Regions from separate parts of the Caballeronia sp. LZ032 genome, predicted to be linked through region 3. Evidence: predicted binding sites of a transcription regulator. Region 3 holds the regulator's gene; each other region holds the start of a gene.
The links. Region 3 encodes FliA, which starts transcription of late flagellar genes. Its sites were predicted from a motif close to CTAAAGTTTNNNNNNNNNNNGCCGNTA; they were not measured.

Region 1: the regulator FliA is predicted to act here: its motif matches at 2,326-2,352, upstream of flgM (flagellar biosynthesis anti-sigma factor FlgM).
Region 2: the regulator FliA is predicted to act here: its motif matches at 2,152-2,178, upstream of QCE69_RS00560 (flagellin).

Annotation. Positions count from the first base shown of each region.
Region 1 is NZ_JARUXP010000002.1:853,487-857,950, reverse strand. It holds gene QCE69_RS19445 (hypothetical protein) at 609-992, shown strand; gene QCE69_RS19440 (hypothetical protein) at 1,054-1,458, shown strand; gene QCE69_RS19435 (DUF3717 domain-containing protein) at 1,442-1,657, shown strand; gene QCE69_RS19430 (hypothetical protein) at 1,684-1,890, shown strand; gene flgM (flagellar biosynthesis anti-sigma factor FlgM) at 1,992-2,297, opposite strand; gene QCE69_RS19420 (response regulator) at 2,463-2,906, opposite strand; gene QCE69_RS19415 (hypothetical protein) at 2,949-3,131, opposite strand; gene QCE69_RS19410 (methyl-accepting chemotaxis protein) at 3,501-4,464, opposite strand, start outside.
Region 2 is NZ_JARUXP010000001.1:123,335-127,798, reverse strand. It holds gene QCE69_RS00575 (hypothetical protein) at 17-382, shown strand; gene rpsU (30S ribosomal protein S21) at 492-704, opposite strand; gene QCE69_RS00565 (aldo/keto reductase) at 1,082-2,032, opposite strand; gene QCE69_RS00560 (flagellin) at 2,277-4,070, shown strand; gene fliD (flagellar filament capping protein FliD) at 4,253-4,464, shown strand, end outside.
Region 3 is NZ_JARUXP010000001.1:3,124,332-3,128,795, forward strand. It holds gene QCE69_RS14685 (aromatic ring-hydroxylating dioxygenase subunit alpha) at 1-740, opposite strand, end outside; gene QCE69_RS14690 (GGDEF domain-containing protein) at 1,049-2,062, shown strand; gene QCE69_RS14695 (RNA polymerase sigma factor FliA) at 2,123-2,854, opposite strand; gene QCE69_RS14700 (MinD/ParA family protein) at 2,873-3,790, opposite strand; gene flhF (flagellar biosynthesis protein FlhF) at 3,783-4,464, opposite strand, start outside.

The sequences.
Region 1 (4,464 bases), on a different contig from region 3:
TGGTACTTCGACCATCGTTGGCAATAAGATGCCGCCAACGATCGGCGCCTTCGATGCGAAGTTATAACGTGTCGCGGCGGCGCACTCTCGCGCTTCTAGACCGGTTGCGTAAAAGAAATCGATAGAAGGAATGGGCATCGCGCTTCTGCTGCGGACGAGCCGTATGCTTCCGAAGCCGCCGACTTCGAGGCGGTCCGCCCATCCGGCGTGCACAGCGTGTTTAGCGAGCGAACGAAGCCGGCCGCAAACTGCCAAATGCGGTCGGCATACGTCGGCCGCAATATTTCTAAACGACGGTCGGGGCGCGATCAAGGCTTGAAGCAGAGTGACAAACTCATTTCGCGTCCGGCAGATCTATACCTGAAGATAGCTGCTCTCCCGACTGCAGGCGCGCCGTCCCGAGTTGACAACTTTATAGTCGCAACGTTGACATCTTTAATGCGTTCTACGCGAACGTCGGCTTGACTCTCCCACGCGAATCGTAACCTGTCACTTGCACTGCGCGGCCTAAACAATTCGAACGGGTTGCCGTTATGCACAGTTGCGCCCATATGCGGCAGTCGTGCGCATTCACAATCTGCAACAAGAACAAGTGACAGAGGAAAAACATGTATTTCACTACGCCCGAATGGTGGGAAGACGCCCGACAACTGGCCGAGATTCAGCGCAACGTTACTGGCAAGATCGTAGAGTCGTCAGTCGCCGCCGGAATGACCGACCTGGAAGCGAAGCGCAAGGCCTATGGGATGTTTCTCGACCTTGCGAAGGCAAAGATGAATTCGAGCAGGGAATTGATTCGCGCGACCGTCCGTATTTATGAGCGCTTTGGGCAATCGGAAATGAGGCCCGAGCTGACGCGACTGTTCGGACTTACGGACATTTCTGCGCTGACTTCGAAAAGCGACGAGAAGGTGAAGCTTGCGCTGACGCTGAAGGGAGCCGATCCCCACATGACGCGCCATGAACTGATGAGCCGTTTGGCAACGCACTAAACGGACGGGTGACCGTGCCGCGGACACGGTCGAACGGTTCCACAATCGAAAAGATCACGCAATGATGCTCGAGTCGTATAAAAAGCTGAAGACGTCTGACTGGATGGAAATCGGTCGGGAGCTACTGGCCTACAAGAAGCAAGTGCGAGCCGCGTACCCGAGTGACTCCATTTACCACGAAAGGCGCGCTGCTCGCCTCTTCTATGACTACGCCGAAGTCACCCACAAGCTCAAAGAGCAAACGGCGAGAAACCTGATCAGGAACTACGAGCGGTTTGGCACGTCTCATATCCGAGACGACCTTGAACGTGCTTTCACCACTAGCGAGTTGACTATGCTGGCGGCGAGGACCGACGATGAGGTCGCTGCCGCACTCGGGTTTAGGCTGGCAAACCCCCAAGCTGGCCGCGAAGAACTGAGAGCCTATCTCAAATCGACGACTGCAAAGCATGTACTCGATCACTGACGTTGAGCAGGCCATCAACTATTGGCGGGGGCGCCAAGCTTCGACGGACGATTTCTCCATCTGCCCGCGCGGCCGCGTCCTCGCTGATGTCTATGGCTCGATGATTTTCCACCGGCAAGAATTCGTTGAGCCACGGAGCCTCACACCGGAACAGAACGAGGCGTTGAGCCTAGCCCTTGCCCAGAAAGAGCTTTTCTAGGTTAGTACGTCTAGCGGAAAGGCGTGTTGGAAAGCTCAGCACACCTACCCTGTGAAGTGCGCGTCGATGTTACGTTTGTATCTGCCGCTGCCCGCTCCGCCTTTATTGAGCAGGCGCGCCGCGTGAATCCCGCAGTCCTTGGTCGCGCCGACCACAACGACGATGTATTGGCATCGGAGTATGCACGAGCGTTGCTCGCCGAAGCGGAAAAAATCCTGCTGTCTCGCCTCTGACAGTGACGCAGCTCGGTCACGTCTGCACCGGACTCCACGCCCATCCGTCACGTTACCGCGCCTGGGTACTTGTCGGTCCCAGAAGACGACGGCCCATTTCTCTACTCACGTGGCGCTTTTCGCAAGAGATCGCGCGCCAAGCCGAGCATTCCGTCGGCGATGCTGCCCGAATCGATACGGTAGGTACCGTTGCTCAGCGCTGCTTTGATGGCTGCAACCTTGTCTGCGTCGATGTCGGTCGCGCTCGACGTGCGGAACGCGGAAGTCGACGAAAGCGTGACTGCCGAGCTATCTGCGGCAACGGCGTCGGAATGCTGCGGGGCGGCGGCAAAGTCCGCTTCATTCGTTGCGCGCCGGACGGTAATCGGCTCCGGCATGGCCGGGTTGTTCGTCGACTGGATCTTCATGGTTTCGTTCCTCGCTTGCATGATTCCTTAACGGTCCAAGCGTTGAAATCTTTACCATGAGCCATGGCGTGCGGCGCGTCGATCACTACATCACGCGCGCGAAACCCTTATCCGGCGGGGCACTTCCTCAATTGAAACAAAGTGAAACAAAGTGTGAGGGGCGAGTTACGAAGCCGTGTTGAAGATAGCGCCGAACACGGACGTACCGCCTGTCGGGGCGGAATTGGCTGGGAGTGGGGCGACTTGGGCGAGCTTGTCGGCCAATGCCGCCTCCGAGAACGGCTTCACGATGTAGCCGTTAGCACCGGCGTGAATTGCGGCTAGTACGTTTTCACGCTTTTTTTCAGCCGTGACCATGAGTACCGGCAGGTGTGCCATCTCCTCGGATTTGCGAATCTCTTGCAGCAGGGACAGCCCGTCCAGATTGGGCATGTTCCAATCAGTGATCACCAGATCGAAATGCTGCGCTCTGAGCTTCTCGAGCGCAGCTACCCCGTCCTCTGCTTCTTCGATGATCGAATAACCGATCGCCTTGAGCATCTTCCGAATCAAATTGCGCATGGTGGCCATGTCATCGACCACCAACAAGCGCGTATCAGCGTATGCCATCGGTGAAACCTTTCCCTTTCCTTTGATCGAGTACTGCGATCTTCACGCCGCGCCGCACACGATCACGCTATGTGCAGGCAAGCGGAAGTATTGTGCGACGACCCAATGCAGTGGCCGCTCGTCGTAACAGCGCTTCTCAGCGAACTGCATGATCGCGTCAAGCTGCTGTCCGGAGCAGCCGAAGACTTCGCGGCTCGATGATCTGCTGTCTTTTTGTGTCTTCATGTTCTGGTGCCGGTGGTTATCCGGTCAGTGTTTGGCTACCGGGACGCGCCTAAAAAGGCATCGCCCCTGGCAGCAGTGCAGTCACGGATGAGCCGTCCGATCCGACGCTTCGCGGGCGCTAACCGAGCGAAGGAATTCGTCCAACTCGACGCAGGCCGTGATAACGGACTCAATCGCCTCTTGCGAGGCGCTGCTTTCGATCCCAGCCGAGCGACGCCGGAGCTGATGGAGTTGCTTGACCATGTTATGCATTTCGTAGCGGACTAGGCGCTCCGCGTCTGAGCGGTCTTTGAAAGGCAGCGCTTCCGCAGTGGCCGCTTCCGCCGTCAGCGGCCTACTAGTTAACGGCATGGCAACCACGCCCCAGGCTTAAAACGTCGACCAGTCGCCATCGTCCCCCGCGTGAACGGGTTGGGCGGCAGCGGGCGCTGGCTTCGCCACTTTTGTCACCGTCGGCGCTTTCTTGGGGGTCGACGGGCGCGCCATCTGCGGCGTGTGCTTGATTGTCGATGCGACGGAGCACGTTTGGGCAGTGCGGAAGACGGCGACGGCCGCGGAGAGTTGCTTGGCTTGATCCTCCATCGACCCCGCTGCTGCCGCTGCTTCCTCTACGAGCGCAGCATTCTGCTGCGTCACCTCGTCCATCTGCGAAATCGCTTGATTCACTTGCTCGATGCCGCGGCTTTGCTCGTTCGACGCAGAGGCAATCTCGCCCATGATGTCGGTGACGCGCTGAATGGCGGTGCCCACGCGCTGCATGGTTTCCCCTGCCCGTGCGACGAGTTCCGTACCCGCTTGCACTCGGTTGCCGGAGGTTTCAATCAAATCTTTGATCTCTTTTGCTGCGGCTGATGAGCGCTGTGCGAGGCTGCGGACTTCGCTCGCGACTACCGCGAAGCCGCGGCCCTGCTCGCCGGCGCGCGCCGCTTCAACCGCCGCGTTAAGCGCCAAGATGTTGGTCTGGAAGGCGATGCCTTCGATCATGGCGATGATCTCAGCGATCTTCGTGGAGCTTTCCTCAATGCCCGCCATCGTGTCGACGACCTGACCGACGATGGCACTGCCCTCGTTGGCGACGACGTTGGCGTTGTCCGCCAGACCGCTCGCCTGCTTGGCGTTCTCAGAATTCTGCTTGACCGTGGAGGTGAGCTCTTCCATGCTCGCGGCGGTTTCTTGGAGCGAAGCGGCTTGCTCTTCGGTACGCGATGACAGGTCCGTATTGCCAGCAGCGATCTGTTTGCTGGCGCTGGCAATCGCCTCACTGCTCAGTCGGACAGTCCCCACCGTGGCGGCCAATTTTTCTTTCATGGTGGCGACGCCGGCAAGCAATTGC
Region 2 (4,464 bases), 3.0 Mb from region 3:
AGTGATGTTGAGCCCGATGAAGATGTTGAGCCCGAAGGACATTTACGACCGCGTCAGCACGCATTTGCTGACCCAGCGCGCGGTGTCCGAAGATGACAATGGATCCTGCCGCCTGCGCAGCCCGGAAGGCCGCAAGTGCGCGATTGGTTCGCTCGTGCGTGACGATCTGTACGAGGCGGCGCTGGAAGGTGTCGGCATTTCCTACTACCGGCATGCGCAGGATGGCGAGCTGATGCGCGCGCTCTACGCGTCGAATGTGAACGCCTACGATCCCAACATCATTGATTTGCTGATCGAACTCGAACAGGTTCACGACGACGCCGACGTGGAAGAGTGGCCGCATCTGCTGGCGGCGCTCGGCAGGCGGCACGCGTTCGTCTGACGCCGGTTTCTCTCACGTACAAGCAACAAGGCGGTGCGCCCTCACGGGTCGCACCGCCTTTTTGCCATGCAAGCCGAGGAATTGCGGCTCCCCGACTTGCACGCGATGCTTAGTGCATCTTCTTCGGCAGCATCTGGCTGCGCAGGCGCTTGCGCAGACGCGCGACGGCAGCTGCCTTCTTGCGCTTGCGCGCGGTGGTCGGCTTTTCGTACGACTGGCGCTCGCGCAGTTCGGCGATGGTGCCGTTGCGCTCGATGGTGCGGCGGAAACGCCGAATCGCGACATCGAACGGCTCGTTTTCTTTGAGGACGATAGTAGTCATGTAAATCCTGGTTTGCTAAACGTATTTCTAAGCGCGCGACGACAAAATCGCCGCGCCCCGGCACTCCGATCGTCCACCGGACGCGGCGCTGGATCACACCAGACAGCGCGCCGCGACGGACACGAGCAAAGCGGCCACGGAGGCCGGAACAGAGAGAGTTGGGATTCAGCCGCCGAAGCGGCATGCGCATTCGAAAGAACGACGTGAACGCGCGTTTCGGAGCCGTTCGCCGCCGGATGTTGACGTTGTCGATTTTGACTTGGTCATTCGGCTGCGAAGGCAGGAAAACGGGCACATTTCTCGATTCGGGCGCGATGTTACCAGAACAGCGCGCCGCTGCCAACACTTCGCGCCGCCCAACTCCTTGATGTGACAGATTATTTCTGCCACGCACTGGCTTCGTCGAGCAGTTCGACATCTTCGCTCGACAGGACAAGGCGCGTCGCGGCCGCGAGGCTTTCCAGTTGTGCCACGGACGTGGCGCTCGCGATCGGCGCCGTGATACTTGGCCGCGCGATGAGCCACGCGAGCGAGATCGTCGCGGGTGTCGTGTCGTTGCGCTTCGCGACTTCGTCGAGTGCATCAAGGATTTTCAGGCCGCGTGCATCCAGATATTTCTCGACGCGCGAGCCGCGCGCCTTGTTCTGCGTATCCGCCTTCGAGCGGTACTTGCCCGACAGAAAGCCGCTTGCGAGCGCGTAGTAAGGCACGACTGCCACGTCATTTTTCTGCACGACCGGCTCGAGTCCGGTCTCATAGCCTTCGCGATCGTACAAGTTGTATTCCGGCTGAAGGATCTGATAGGCGGGCAGGCCCGAATCCTTCGCGACCTTCAAGACTTCCTCCAGACGCTCGCCCGTATAGTTCGACGCGCCGATCACCCTCACCTTCCCCGCCTGGATCAGCTTCTGATAGGCGTTGAGCGTCTCGTCGAGCGGGGTGGCCTCGTCATCGTGATGCGAGAAATAGACATCGATGTAATCGGTCTTCAGGCGTCGGAGCGAATCGTCGGCGGCGGCGGCGATGTTCGCCGCCGTCAGCCCCGGGCGCGTGCTGAGCTTGCCCACCTTCGTCGCGAGCACGATCTTGTGGCGCTTGCCGCTCTCCTTGAACCACTTGCCGATGATCGTCTCGGATTCACCGCCCTGATGACCTTCGACCCAGGCGGAATAAACGTCGGCGGTATCGATGAAATTGAGACCGTGGTCGACAAATGCATCGAGGATGGAAAACGACGTGCGTTCATCGGCGGTCCAGCCAAATACATTGCCGCCAAAAACTAAAGGCGCGACTTTCAATTCCGATATACCGACATTACGTGTCTGCATGAATGCTCCGAATCCGCGTGGAAGAGGGACTAAAAAGCATACGCGTGATTCGGAAGGCTTGCTGGGCGGGCCTTCGAAGGCTTTCGACACTATTCGTTACACAAATCGGTTAGCCCGGCCTTAAGTTTTTTTCGAGTGGCCCGATAACCTCAAGTAGGCGGCCGGCTATCACCGAGCGCAGGACCGCCAGGCAACAACTCGGTGCCATTAGCCAAAGCCAGATTAGTCTCCCAGGAGAGAACAAATGATCGGTATCAATAGCAATATCAACTCGCTGGTTGCTCAGCAGAACCTCAACAGCACGCAAAGCGCGCTGTCTTCGGCGATCACCCGCCTCTCGTCGGGCAAGCGCATCAACAGCGCGGCCGACGATGCAGCAGGCCAGGCAATCGCCTCGCGCATGACCTCGCAGATCAACGGTTTGAACCAAGGTGTGTCGAACGCCAACGACGGCGTCTCGATGACCCAGACGGCTGCTTCGGGCCTGTCGCAGATCTCGGACAACCTGCAACGTATTCGCCAGCTGGCCGTGCAGGCTTCGAGCGGCTCGCTCTCGTCGAGCGACCAGGCTTCGCTGCAAAAGGAAGTGACGCAGCGTATCGCTGAAGTGAACCGTATCGCTTCGCAAACGACCTACAACGGCACGAACGTGCTCGACGGCTCGGCTGGCACGGTGTCGTTCCAGGTTGGCGCGAACGTCGGCCAGACCATCGGTATCGATCTGAGCAACGGCGTGTCGGCTGCTCAACTCGGTGGCGGTCTGCCGCAGAAGGGCGCGACGATCGGCACGCTGTCGGGCCTGAGCCTGACGAGCGCGGGCGCTGCAACGACGGGTACGGCCAAGGCCGACATCACGTCGATCAACGTGCTGGCTGACGGCAAGGGCGGCTTCACGTTCACCGACCAGAACAACCAGGCGCTGTCGAGCGCGGCAACGACCGCCCTGTTCTCGGGTACGACCACGGGCACGGGCACGGCGCTCTCGCTGACGGCAAAGGGTGCGCTGGTTGGCGCCTCGACGACCCAAACGGCTGCAATCAAGGCCGCCTCGGCTGCGAACGTGCAAACGACGACGACGACGTATGCCGCCGCCGACACGAAGCTCGGCGCAACGATCGCCCTCGATTCGAACGGTCTGCTTCCGGATCTGTCGGGCGCGGGCACGGGTGCAGCCACGGACATCACCGGCATCAATGTCTATGCCGATGGCAACGGCGGCTACAAGTTCAAGACGGTCGCCAACGGCACGGAAAGCGGCTCGTACCTGTCCACGGCCGACGCAAGCAAGCTCTTCACGCAAACGCCCAATGCCGGCGGTGTCGCAACCCTGACGGGCACGGCGCTGACGACGACCACCGGCGGCGCGGACCAAACGGACATCACGGCCGTTCAGAACGACGCAGCTAACGTCGCCACCGCCACCACGACCTCGCCGACGACCAAGCTCGGCAGCGTGTCGATCTCGCTCAAGGCCGATGGCACGGTCGCTGGCTCGGCAGACACGCCGGCCTACAGCAGCGTCAACATCTATGGCGACGGCGCTGGCGGCTTCACCTTCAAGGGTGTGGATGCAAACGGCGCGGAAACCGACATCAGCGCGTCGGTGACCGGTCTGTTCGACACGACCGGCGGCACGCTGACCGGCAAGGGCGCGCTTGCGGACAACGCAAACGCCACGGGCGCCGCTGACGGCATCGCTCAAGCCAATGCGCAGAACGTTCCCCCGAAGGTCTCCGACATCGACCTGACGAAGGCCAACGGCGCGAACCTGGCGATCGAATCGATCGACAACGCCCTCGACAGCGTCAACTCGATTCAAGCTGACCTCGGCGCCGCACAGAACCGTTTCTCGTCGATCGCTTCGACGCAGACGGCTCAGTCGACCAACCTGTCGTCGGCACAGTCGCAGATCACCGACGCGAACTTCGCGCAGGAAACCGCGAACCTGTCGAAGGCTCAAGTGCTGCAACAAGCTGGTATCTCGGTGCTGGCTCAAGCGAACTCGATGCCCCAGCAAGTTCTGAAGCTCCTCGGCTAAGCATCACGGCCGACGCTGTAACCGGCGCGCATCAGCCAGTACAATGCGCGCCGGAAGCAACAAAGCAGCAAAGCAGCAAAGCAGTCAGCGCAAAGGGAGCTCGTCTCCCTGTGCGCGTTTTCGGAAGATGACGACTTCCGCCTCATTCCAAACGATCGCGAAGTAATACGAGCGGAGCACACATGACCACCGTAGCCACGACATCGGGTTCCACTGTCGATCCGACCAGCGCCGTACAACAGGCCGCACAGTCGATCATCAGCGGTTCCACCAACTCGACGATGGACGTGAACTCGCTCGTCACCGCGATCGTCAACGCGAAGGTCGCAGGCCAGACCGACGCGCTCAACAACAAGAAGACCGCCGACAACACGCAGCTCACCGCGATCGGCAC
Region 3 (4,464 bases):
ACCGGCGACGCCACCAGCATGATGTGCAGCGCGCCCTGCCCGCCGGCGGCCATCTTCGTGAGGCTCGCAATCAACGGCCGCCTGACGCGATACACATAGTCGATCATCGCGCCGTCGTCCTGCCCCGGCATGCCGGCTGGTTGCCAGTAACGGCACTGCCGCGCTTCGAGACCGCCATCGACGGGAACGACTTCGTAATCGGGCACCTCGGTATGAGCCTGCTCGCCCAGAATCCCCGCGTGCACGAAAGAGAAATGGGCCATGTCGAGAAAATTCTCGACCACTCTCGGCGCCGATGACCTCACCGTCTGCGGTGCGAGATTGATGCGACGCCCGCCGGGCACATCGGCATCCGGATAAAAATCGAGCGCATACGCGGGCTCGCCGAAACACATCCAGACCACGCCGTACTTTTCGTCGCTGACAAAGGTCGTCGCGCAGGCGCGTTTCGGCGGACGCAGTGCGGGATTCGACGGGATATGCAGACACTGCCCCTCGATGTCATACCGCCAGCCGTGATAGGGACACGTGATCCAGTCGCGCGATACCGATCCGAGCGACAGTTGCGCCCCGCGATGCGGACAGTAGTCGCGCCACACATGCGCCGCGCCGAGACTGTCCCGCCACACGACGATGCGCTCATCCGCGACGATGAATCCTCGCGCCCCGCCCTCCGGCACGTCCTCACTGTTGCAGACCGCCAGCCATTCGCCTTGCAGGGAAGAAGCGTTGTTGTGCATTGTCATCAGCCGTAAGCAGGAAGACCGGGAAGAGTCAAAGAGTCCGCATTCGCCCCAACCGATCCTGCAGCGAGATCGCAAAAAGTAGCAGAATAGCGGGTCGCGCGACGGTGCAACCCGATGCACACCTTCACAGCGCCTCCCGCGACCGGGCCGCACATACGAGACAGCAGCACACCATAACAGCAAGAAATCACCAGCCAGGGGTTCATATGGAGCAGGCGCATCAACCGGCACGCCGGATCCAGGCTTTCATCGGGTCCGGGCACCGGAGTCCCGAACGGGAGCAGGCCACGCTTCGTGTCTGGATGGGAACAGCGGTGCTGCTCGCGTATGGCCTCTTCGCTTTGTGGCGCCCGTCGCACGATGCGTCGATGGTCGTGCGGCTCGTCGCCCTCTATGTGTCTTACGGCGCCCTGACGCTATTGGTCGTGAGCCGCGCGAGCGCCATGTCCGGAACGCGCCTGACGCTCACGACCATCGCCGATCAGGCCTTGCTCGGACTCGCGCTCGCGGCTGGCGGCGCCAGCGCGCTGCCGCTCATCTGGGTGATGTTCTGGTTCCTGATCGGCTCGGGATGCCGGTATGGCAAGCGCACGCTCGCGGTGTCCTGTACGACGGCGCTCATCGTGGTGATCGCGCTCGGCCTCGGGCAACCTTGGTGGCATGCCAACCTGCCGGCCGCGATCGGCCTGGGATTGAGCGTGCTGGGGGCTTCGGTGTATCTGAGCGTGCTCGTCGACCGGCTCGGCAAGCTCAATCTGGATCTCGCGCGCCAGGCGTCCACCGATCCGCTCACCGGCCTCTCGAATCGCTATGCGCTGGAGAAGATCGTCAATCGGGCGATGGCCGCGCCACCAACCAGCCAGGACGGCCACGACGCCGATGACGCCACCGCCCTGCTGCTGATCGACCTCGACGGTTTCAAGGAAGTGAACGACACCTACGGACACGCCGTCGGCGATGTGCTGCTGCAATCGTTCGCGCATCAACTCGAGGCGCGCCTGCGCAGGACCGATACCATCGCCCGGCTCGGCGGCGACGAATTCGTCGTGCTCGCGCATCAGGTGCGGGACCGCTCGGCGGTGCTCGCCGTGGCCGACAGCATCCACTCGGCGCTCGCCGCCATCACGTCGGTGCAGGAGCGGGCGGTATCGGTATCGGCGAGCATCGGCGCCTGCCTGCTGTCCGGCGCGACGATCGCGCGCCCGTCCGACATGAACACCGTGCTGCGCGCCGCCGACCGCGCCATGTATCGCGCCAAGAGTCTGGGCGCCGGCAAGACCGTGTTCGCCGAAACCCACGATTTCGAAACCAGCTAAACAAATGGCCCGCATCGCTGCGGGCCATTCGTCTCATGCGTCACGCGTCGAGCGTCAGACTTACGCCTCGGCGCCGGTCCACGCCTGCTCGCGCAGCTTCGTGCGCAGACGCGCCACGGCCTGGCTGTGCAGCTGGCACACGCGCGACTCGCTCACTTCCATCACCGCGCCAATCTCGCGCAGGTTCAGGCCGCGCTCGTAGTACAGGCTCATCAGCAGCTTCTCGCGTTCCGGCAGCCGGTCGATGGCTTCGATCAGCGCGCCGCGCAGGCTGTCGTCCATCAGCGCGGACAGCGGATCCGAACGGTCGACGCAATAGCGGTCGAGGAACGGCTCGTCATCGGCGGAACGGTCGAAGTCTTCGTAATAGATCAGCTGCGCGCCGTGCAGGTCCTGCAGCATCGACTGATACTCGTCGAGCGGCATCTTCATGTGTTCGGCAATCTCCGTCTCGCTGGCGGACCGGCCGAGGTTCTGCTCGACCTTGTGTACCGCCGATTCCACTTCGCGCGACGTCTTGCGCATGCTGCGCGGCAGCCAGTCGTTGGCGCGCAGCTCGTCGAGCATCGCGCCGCGAATCCGCTGGCTCGCATACGTCTCGAACTGCGCGCCCTGGTCTTCCTTGTAGCGGCCGGCCGCGTCCAGCAAGCCGATCATGCCGGCCTGGATGAGATCGTCGAGATCGACGCTCGCCGGCATCTTGGCGACGAGCTGAAGCCCCAGCCGGCGAACGAGCGGTGCATATTTCGTCAGCGTTTCGGACTGTGAGAGTTTGCCTTGGGCGTTATACATCTTGGTCACCTATCTTGATCACATCGACGCCGTGCTGCTCATGGCCATTTCGTGAAGCGCGGCCGCACGATGCGCCGTCTCCCGTCCGCCCTGCTCAGAGTCGCCAACCGGAATTCGCGCGTCCGCCTGGCCGTCCGCCGCACGCGCATACGGCGCGGGGCGCATCGGCCAGTGCAGGAGCTCCGCCGCAATCGCGCGGTAGTCTCGTGCCGCGGCCGTGGCCGGGAACGCTTCGACAGCGCAGCGTGAGAGTTCCTTTGCCCGAGCGACGCGCGCATCCTCGGACACATATCCCGCCTGCACCAGCGACACAGCCAGATACCGGCTTGCGACGCCCGACAGGTTGTCGAACGCGACCGCCGCATCGGCCGGGTTCTGCACGTGATTGATCAGCACGCGGAACTGGCCGATCGCATGGGCGTAGTGCAGACGCTTCATGCACGCATACGCCTCGGTGATCGCCGACGCGGCCACCCGCGTCACGACGAGAAAGTCATGCGCCTGCGCCGCGAGCGACGAGAGCGCGCCATACCGGTCCAACTGCGCGTCGATCAGCACGATGTCCGCCGGACCGTCCAGCAACGCACGGCATTGCGCGGCGTCATGGCTGATGCGTTCATCACGCGGCGCCGCGAGTAGCGAAAAACCGAACGGCGTGCGCCCGGCGGCCTCCGCGAGCGTGCTGCGGCCCGTCATCACCGCAGCAGCCGCGCCTGCATCCTCGATGCCGGTGAGCCGGCTGGCCGACGCCGCGTTGCGGTGCTCGTCGATCACAAGCACATCCTTGCCATGTACCGACAGCGCCGCGCCGAGATTCACCACCGTCGACGTGCAACCGATTCCCGCCGGGCCGCCCACGACCGCCACCACACGCGAGCCGGCTCGCGTGAGGAGCCGTCGCAGACCTTCTGCCTGGTCGAGCACGAACTTATCCAAAGTGCACCCCATGCATGTCGGTCGAGGCACGCGCGGACAGCGCGGAGAGCAGCGCGGGGACTTCTTCTTCGTTCGGCACGAACGGCGAGCCGTCGCGCGGAATGCAGAACGCGCTCTTGATGAGAAAACGCTTGGTTGCGACGTACAGGTTCTCCGGCACCTTCTGCCCGGTCGAGACGTAATGCACCGGCAGCTTGTAGCGGATCACCGTGTCGAGCACGCCGCCGAGATTGGTGGCTTCATCGAGCTTGGTCAGGATGCAGCCCGCGAGCGGCGGCTGGTCCGGCGCGCTCTTGTAGGCCTGCACGACTTCGTTCAGCGTGTCGCCGTGGCTCGTCGCGTTGAGCAGCAGGATGCGCTGCACCGGATGGCCCGCGCCGCACAGCATCGCAATCTGGTCGGAGACCATGCGGTCGCGCTGGCTCATGCCGATCGTGTCGATCAGCACGATATGTTTGTTACGCAGTTCGGACAGCGCCAGTTGCAGGTCGGCGCCGTCCTTCACCGCGTGCACCGACACGCCCAGGATCTTGCCGAAGATGCGCAATTGCTCGTGCGCGCCGATCCGGTAGCTGTCGGTCGTGAGCAGCGCGACCTTGCTGGCGCCGAAGCGCATCACGCAGCGCGCCGCGAGCTTCGCCGTGGTGGTCGTCTTGCCGACGCCCGTCGGGCCC